2 regions of the Megalodesulfovibrio paquesii genome follow, and region 1 is predicted to be linked to the other one. Evidence: predicted binding sites of a transcription regulator. Region 1 holds the regulator's gene; the other holds the start of a gene.

Evidence for each region. The regulator sigma-54, encoded in region 1, starts transcription at its own class of promoters, with help from an activator protein. The targets are predictions, from matches to a motif close to CTGGCACGGNNNNTGCTT.
Region 2: the regulator sigma-54 is predicted to act here: its motif matches at 1,668-1,685, upstream of ACYQ00_RS13370 (anion permease).

The regions. Positions count from the first base shown of each region.
Region 1 is NZ_BAAIGQ010000005.1:1,007,121-1,011,079, forward strand. Features, by position in the region: gene ACYQ00_RS11135 (KdsC family phosphatase) at 1-522, shown strand, start outside; gene rpoN (RNA polymerase factor sigma-54) at 730-2,160, shown strand; gene hpf (ribosome hibernation-promoting factor, HPF/YfiA family) at 2,219-2,779, shown strand; gene ACYQ00_RS11150 (PTS sugar transporter subunit IIA) at 2,798-3,247, shown strand; gene rapZ (RNase adapter RapZ) at 3,244-3,959, shown strand, end outside.
Region 2 is NZ_BAAIGQ010000006.1:117,577-121,535, reverse strand. Features, by position in the region: gene ACYQ00_RS13380 (transporter substrate-binding domain-containing protein) at 1-59, shown strand, start outside; gene ACYQ00_RS13375 (sigma-54-dependent transcriptional regulator) at 56-1,471, shown strand; gene ACYQ00_RS13370 (anion permease) at 1,755-3,185, shown strand; gene ACYQ00_RS13365 (LysE family translocator) at 3,310-3,959, shown strand, end outside.

The DNA.
Region 1 (3,959 bases):
TTGGGCGCGGCGCGTCATGTGCGCTTGCTGGTACTGGACGTGGACGGCGTGCTGACCGATGGCCGGCTTCTGTACAAGGAAGCCGGCCCGGCGGACAAGCTCTTCCATGCCCAGGATGGCCTGGGCATCAAGGCTGCCCAGGCCCAGGGGCTCCATGTGGCGGTCATCAGCGGGCTGGATTCTCCTGTGGTGGCCCGCCGCATGAAGGAACTCGGGGTGGAGGATTACCAACCCGGCCACCGCCACAAGGTGGGCGCCCTGCAGCTGATGCTGGACAAGCATGGCCTGGGCTGGCCCCAGGCGGCGTTTCTTGGGGATGACTGGGTGGATCTGGCGGTCATGGAGAAAGTGGGCTTGCCCATGACCGTGCCCAACTCCCAGGCGGAATGCCGGCGCCTGGCCCTCTGGACCAGCCGGCTCCCTGGCGGACACGCCGCCACGCGGGAAGCCATCCGGTTCATTCTTCAGGCCCAGGGCAAACTCAGCGCAGCGGTAAACTCTTTTCTGCATCCCCAAGTCTGAATAGAGACCAACCAGCGCAAATTCAACGGGAAAAATATTAAACTTCCGCTTGACACCGCTGGAATCAACATTGCATGCCGCCACGTCTTGCAAGGGGCGTGCTTCTGTGGCACTACTCAAACCCGTCCAGGATGTTAGCCTGCGAAACACAGCTGCATTTTCTTGTCAATCTTGTTAATTTTTTAGCGAACGGAGCACTACGGACACATGGCCCTGGAACTCAGACAGTCCCTCAAGCTGAGCCAGCAGTTGGTGATGACTCCCCAGCTGCAGCAGGCCATTAAACTGTTGCAGCTCTCCCGGATCGAGCTGCTAGAGACGGTCCAGCAGGAATTGCTGGAAAACCCCTTCCTGGAAGAGTCCCTTCAGGAAACCGCCCCCGAACCCTCCTTTCAGGATGCCAGTCCCGCCGGCCAGGAGCGCGACGCCGTGACTGAGCGCGACATGCTCAAAAGTGCGGACTGGGAGGATTACATCGGGGATTTTGCCTCCACCACGCGGCAGATGAACCAGCGCGAGGTGGAAATCCCCGAAGACGGCCTCTCCTTTGAGGCCCGGCTCACCTCCAGCCACAGCCTGGAAGGGCACCTGGAGTGGCAGCTGCGGCTTTCCGGTGCCACCCCGCGTGAGCTGGAAATCGCCGACGCCATCATCGGCAATCTCGGTTCCTCGGGCTATCTGCAGGCCTCGGCTGAAGAGCTGGCCGCCATGACCAGCGGCACGGTGGATGAGGTGGAGGCCGTGCTGCACAAGGTCCAGCGGCTGGACCCCGTGGGTGTGGCCGCCCGTACGCCGCAGGAATGCCTGCTCCTGCAGCTGGAGCTCTACAAGATGGATACCGACCCCATCCTGGTGGAGCTGGTCCGCGAGCATCTGGAAGATCTGGAAAAGAAACGCTACAAGCCGCTGGCGCGCAAATTTAAGATTTCCCTTGAGGAGCTGCGTGAGTACCTGGAGGTGATCCAGGGTCTGGATCCCATGCCCGGCGCCAGTTTCGGTTCGGGAGAACCCAGTTACGTCAGCCCGGACGTGTTTGTGTACAAACTGGGCGACGAATGGGTGGTGCTCCTGAACGAGGACGGCCTGCCCCGGCTGGAACTCTCCAGCGCCTATGGCGACCTGCCCTCCCGCGGCAGTGATAAGGAGCGGGATTATCTGCAGGAAAAGATGCGTTCGGCCCAGTGGCTCATGAAGAGCCTCTACCAACGCCAGCGCACGCTTTTCAAGGTGGCGGAAAGCGTGGTCAAACACCAGCGCGAGTTCTTCGAGCATGGAGTGACGCAGCTCAAGCCGTTGATTCTCAAGGACATCGCCGAAGATATCGGCATGCACGAATCCACGGTCTCCCGCATCACCACCAGCAAATACATGGCCACCCCCCACGGCACCTTTGAGTTGAAATTCTTCTTCAACAGCGCCCTGGAGCTGGATGACGGCACCCAGGTGGGCTCGGAAAGCGTTAAAGCGCTTATCAAAAAGCACATCGACGCCGAGGACCCCAAGTCCCCGCTTTCTGACGAGCGCATTGCAGAAATTCTCAAAGACACGTTGCATGTCAACATCGCTCGCCGTACAGTGGCCAAATACCGTATGGCCCTGGACATTCCCTCCTCCTCCAAGCGACGGGAAATGTTCTGATCCACAAACCCCGCCCGACGCATTACGCGGCGCGGCGGCGCACCTCACGGGAGCGCCTATGCAGATTACCTTTACCTTCAAGAATTTCGAACCGTCCGAGCACCTGAAGCAATACGCCCAGCGCCGATTCGAAAAACTCACCAAATTTCTGGAACGCACCGACGCCTCCGCGGAGCTGCAAGTGGCCATGAGCGTGGAAAAGCAGCGCCACATGGCCGAAGTGAAGCTTGTGGGCGACGGCCTGCACCTCTCGGCCTCCGAATCCAGCGAGGACATGTACCAGACCGTGGACCTCGTGCTGGACAAACTGGATGCCCAGATGCGCAAGCACCGGGAAAAGGGCAAGGACAAGCGCAAGGGTGGCGATGTGGCCCTCGATGGCCGCACCGTGCGCACGGAAGTCTTCCAGCTCACGCCCACGCCCTCTGGCGGCCGGGAGCGCAGCATCGTCGATTCCGATCATTTCCAGCCCAAACCCATGAACGTGGAAGAAGCTGCCGAGCAGCTCGAAACCTCCCAGGAACAGTTCCTGGTGTTCCTGGATGCTGAAACCAGCCGCGTCAATGTCCTGTACCGCCGCAAAAATGGCGACTACGGCCTCATCGACCCCGGCATGTAGGGAGTTTGGTCAAGCGGTATGAAACTGGAGGAATTCCTCGACCCGCGGCTGGTGCTGCCCGACCTGCACGCCACGGCCAAGCCGGCTGTGCTGCAGGAGCTCATCGCCCCCGTGGCGGAGACCATGCCCGGCTTTGATGCCAAAAAAGCCCTGCAGGTGCTTTTGGAACGCGAATACCTGGGCACCACCGGCATCGGAGACGGCATTGCCATCCCTCACGGCAAGCTGGCGGACCTGGACAAGATTGTCCTTGTGGTCGGTCGCAGCAAGGAAGGCGTGGACTTCGAGGCCCTGGACCTCAAGCGCTGCTCCATCTTCTTTCTGGTGCTGGCGCCGGAACAGGTGGCAGGCATGCATTTGCGCATCCTGGCCCACATCTCCCGGCTGCTGAAAGACGATGCCTTCCGGCGTGATTTTCTGAGCGCGCCGGACAAGGAGAGCCTGTGGAAACTGCTGGCGAGAACTTGAGCGCAGAGGCGTCCTCAGCCGCGCCGGGCTTGTTCCCGGCCACCTCCGCCTTTCCGGTGATGGTGGTCTGCGGACTGTCCGGCGCTGGAAAATCCACGGCCCTGGGCGTGTTTGAAGACCTGCGCTTCTTCACCGTGGACGGTATCCCGCCCAGTCTGGCTCCCAAGCTGGTGCAGCTCTTTGCCGGCGAATCCCGCCGCAAGTTCCAGGGGCTGGCCCTGGGGGTGGATGTGCGCACGGCCGACGACGCCGCCTCCGCCTGGAAACTCGTCCTCCAAGAAATCAAGGACCTGGGGGCCACCCCCCAGGTCCTCTTTCTTGAGGCACGCACTCCGGTGCTCATGCGCCGCTATGCCGCCACCCGCCGCCCGCACCCCATGGTCCAGCTGGTCCAGATGGGTCAGCCGCAGGAGGGCGAAGGCAGCTGCAGTGTGGGGCTTGAAGAAGCCATTGCACTCGAAAAACAGGCCTTGCTGCCCCTGCGCAATCTGGCCGATCTGGTGGTGGACACCACCGACCATTCCGTGCACGATCTGCGGCGTGTCATCAAGGACAAATGGGGCGCCCTGGGGCAAACGGGCAAGGGCCTCTCCATCCACCTGATCACCTTTGGCTTCAAATACGGCCCCCCCCTGGAGGCCGACCTGGTCTTTGACCTGCGCTTCCTTCCGAACCCGTATTTTGTGGAGGCCTTGCGTCCGCTGACAGGGCA
Region 2 (3,959 bases), on a different contig from region 1:
GCGAGCCCCTGCCGAGTAAGGACGGGGCAACGGATCCCGACCTGGAGCGCTCGTCATGACCTCCACCCCCTTTCCCAGCTTCGGCATCCTGCTGGTGGACGATGAGCCGGCCTGGCTCCGCTCCCTTTCCCTGACCCTGGAGTCTTCCGCCGGCATCACCAACACCTTCCTCTGCCAGAACAGCGCCGACGTGCCGGCCCTGCTGGACAAGGGCGGCATCGGCCTGGTGCTGCTGGACCTGACCATGCCCGGCCCTTCTGGCGAAGAGCTGCTGGAACACATCGCCGAGCGCCATCCCGAGATTGCCTGTATCATCATCAGCGGCGTCAGCCAGTTGGACACCGCCGTGCGCTGCATGAAGCTCGGGGCCTTTGATTACTTCGTCAAAACCGACGAGGAAGACCGCATCGTCAGCGGCGTCCTGCGGGCCGTACGCATGCTGGAGCTGCGCGAGGAAAACCGGGCCGTTTCCAGCCGGCTGGCCGCCGGCGGGCCGGCGCATCCCGAAGCCTTTGCCTCCATTGTCACCTGCTCCCGGACCATGCTGGCCGCCTTTGCCTACATCGAAGCCGTGGCCAAAAGCAGCCAGCCCCTGCTGGTGACGGGCGAGTCCGGCGTGGGTAAGGAGAACATCGTCCGCGCGGCGCACACCCTGAGCGGCCGGCAAGGTCGTTTTGTGGCCGTGAACGTGGCCGGGCTGGACGACACCATGTTCGCCGACACCCTCTTTGGCCATGTGCGCGGGGCCTACACCGGCGCGGACACGGCCCGGAAGGGCATGGTGGAGGAAGCCGCCGGGGGCACGCTCTTTCTGGATGAAATCGGGGATCTGAGTCCGGCCTCGCAGGTCAAGCTGCTGCGGTTGTTGCAGGAGGGCGAGTTCTATCCCCTGGGCAGCGACCAGCCCAAGCGGCTCAGGGCGCGGGTCATCGTGGCCACGCACCGCAATCTGCCCGCCGCCGAAGCCGCAGGGACGTTGCGACGGGATCTGTATTACCGCTTACGCACCCATCACGTGCACATCCCGGCCCTGCGCGAGCGCAAGGAAGATATCGAGCCGCTGCTGCATCATTTCCTGCGCGAGGCCGCGGCCGAGATGGGCAAGCCCAAGCCCACCCCGCCGCGGGAGCTGGCCGCCTGTCTGGCAGCCTACGGGTTTCCTGGCAATATCCGCGAGTTGCGGGCCATGGTCTACGACGCGGTGAGCCTGCACAAGGGCCGCGTGCTGTCCATGGCCAGCTTCCTGGACGCCATGGGACTGAACGGCCAGACCCAGCTCTGTGCGCACCAGCCGCCGCCCAACCCCTTCCAGCACTGCGACCGCCTGCCCACCTTTGGCGAGGCCGCGGAACTGCTGGTGGCCGAAGCCATGACCCGCGCCGGCGGCAACCAGACCATGGCCGCGCGCCTGTTGGGCATCTCCCAGCCGGCCCTGAGCAAGCGGCTCAAGCAGATGCAAGGCGGCGCCTGAAGCCGCCAAGCCCCAACCCCCATAACCCGTTGAAGGGCCATAACCGGGGCTGGATTTTATATTCCCCTGAAATAATGCCACCTTTCACGTCGCAGCAGGCCCTTCCATAAGAATAGTTATGCCTGTTTGCACAGATTCAGCTCGGCTTTGATTTGTCAATCCATGCAATCAAGCTCTGTTAGGTATTTGGTTCTTCTTGGCACCATTGCTGCTTTTGTCAGGACGTCGGCGGCTCGCGCGGCCTGTTTGCGTCCCCAAGCACCACGTCCCAAAGGAGAACACCATGCAACGCGCCATGAAACTGCTGGCCCCGGTCCTGCTGGGCCTGGCCCTCTGGCTCATCCCGGCCCCTGAGGGCCTCACCCCCGATGCCTGGGCCTACTTCGCCCTCTTTGCCGGCGTGGTGCTGGCCCTGGTGCTGGAACCCATTCCTCCGGCCCTGGCCGGGTTGATCGGCGTCACCCTGGCCACCATCTTCCGCCTGGTGCCCGCCGCGCCGGACAAGGCCGCTTCCGCCGGCGACGCCATCAAATGGGGCCTCTCCGGCTTTTCCAACGGCACGGTCTGGCTCATCTTTGCGGCCTTCATGTTCGCCCTGGGCTACGAAAAGACCGGCCTGGGCAAGCGGCTGGGCCTGACGCTCATCAAGCGCATGGGCAAGAAGACCCTGGGCCTGGGCTATGCCGTGGCCCTGGCCGACCTCATCCTCGCGCCCTTCATGCCCTCCAACACCGCGCGCAGCGGCGGAACCATCTTCCCCATCATCAAGAACATTCCGCCCCTCTACGGCTCCACCCCCGAAAACAACCCCCGCGGCATGGGCGCCTACCTGATGTGGACCGCCCTGGCCACCACCTGCGTCACCTCCTCCATGTTCCTCACCAGCCTGGCCCCCAACGTGCTGGCGCAATCCCTGGTGGAGAAGACGGCCAAGATCACCCTGAACTGGAACCAGTGGTTCGTGAGCGTGCTGCCCGTGGGCGTGATTCTCTTTCTGGCCACCCCGCTGCTCACCTACATCCTCTATCCGCCCAAGCAGAAGACCTCCGAAAACGCCCCCATCTGGGCCGGTGAAGAGCTGGACAAGCTGGGACCGATCAGCGGCCGCGAGATCATCATGGCCCTTCTGGCCGTGGGCGCTCTGTTGGGGTGGATCTTTTTGAAAGGCTACGTGGATGCCACCGCCGTGGCCCTGGTGGCCATCTGCATCATGGTGGTGGTCAAGGTCGTTTCCTGGGACGACGTGCTCGGCTACAAGCAGGCCTGGAACGTGCTGGTCTGGTTCGCCACCCTGGTGACCCTGGCCGACGGGCTGGGCAAGACCGGCTTCCTCAAGTGGTTTGCGGCGATGGCCTCGGCGCACATGCAAGGCTTTTCGCCCACGGCCACGCTCCTGGGCCTGACCGTGCTCTTCTTCGTCAGCCATTACATGTTTGCCAGCGTCACGGCGCATGTGGCCGCGCTGCTGCCGGTGATGCTGGCCACGGCCATGGCCGTGCCCGGCCTGGACATGAATGTGGCGGCCATGGTCCTGTGCGCCACCCTGGGCATCATGGGCATCCTCACGCCGTACGGCACCGGCCCCTCGCCCATCTACTTCGGCTCCGGCTACATCAAGAGCAAGGATTTCTGGGTGCTGGGCTTCATCTTCGGCACCATTTATCTGGCGGTCTTCCTGCTCGTGGGCTTCCCCTGGATTCTCATGCGCGGGTAAACAATCATGGCGGCGGGGTGCGCTTCAGCAGGAAACGCGCCCCGCGCCCTTTGCCGCAAGATGGCAGGAGAGCGCCCTTCAGGCGCTCTCTTGCTTTTTTGGAGGACCAACTTTACGATTGGCCATGCTTGGCATACACGATCTTCCGCTCTTCATCGCCTCGGGCCTGCTCCTGAACATCACCCCCGGGCCGGACATGCTGTACATCATCGGTCGCAGCTCGACCCAGGGTGCGCGGGCCGGCATGGTGGCCGCCCTGGGCGTGGGCGCAGGCTGCCTGGTGCACATCACTGCGGCCGCCCTGGGCCTTTCCGCCCTGCTGGCGGCCTCGGCCACAGCCTTCACCGGGCTCAAACTCGTTGGCGCGGCCTATCTGGTGTATGTGGGAATGGGGATGTTGCTGGCCAGATCCCAGGCCAAAACCACGCACCCTTCGGCCGACAGCTCGCCGGCCCGACCGGCCATGCCCCTGGGCCGGGTCTTTGCGCAGGGCTTTTGCACCAACGCCCTCAACCCCAAGGTGGCCTTGTTCTTTTTGGCTTTTCTGCCACAGTTCATCGACCCTGGCAGTCCGCGTACCGCCCTGGCCTTTCTGGTTCTGGGGCTCCTGTTCACCCTCAACGGCACGGGCGTAAATCTTGTTGTGGGCTGGAGCGCGGCGCGAGTGGCCACGCGGCTTGCGCGCACCGGGCAGGGTTCGTCTTCTGGCGGACTGGTCCGGTGGTGCAACCGCGCCGTGGGAGGTGTCTTCCTGTATTTTGGAATCAGGCTGGC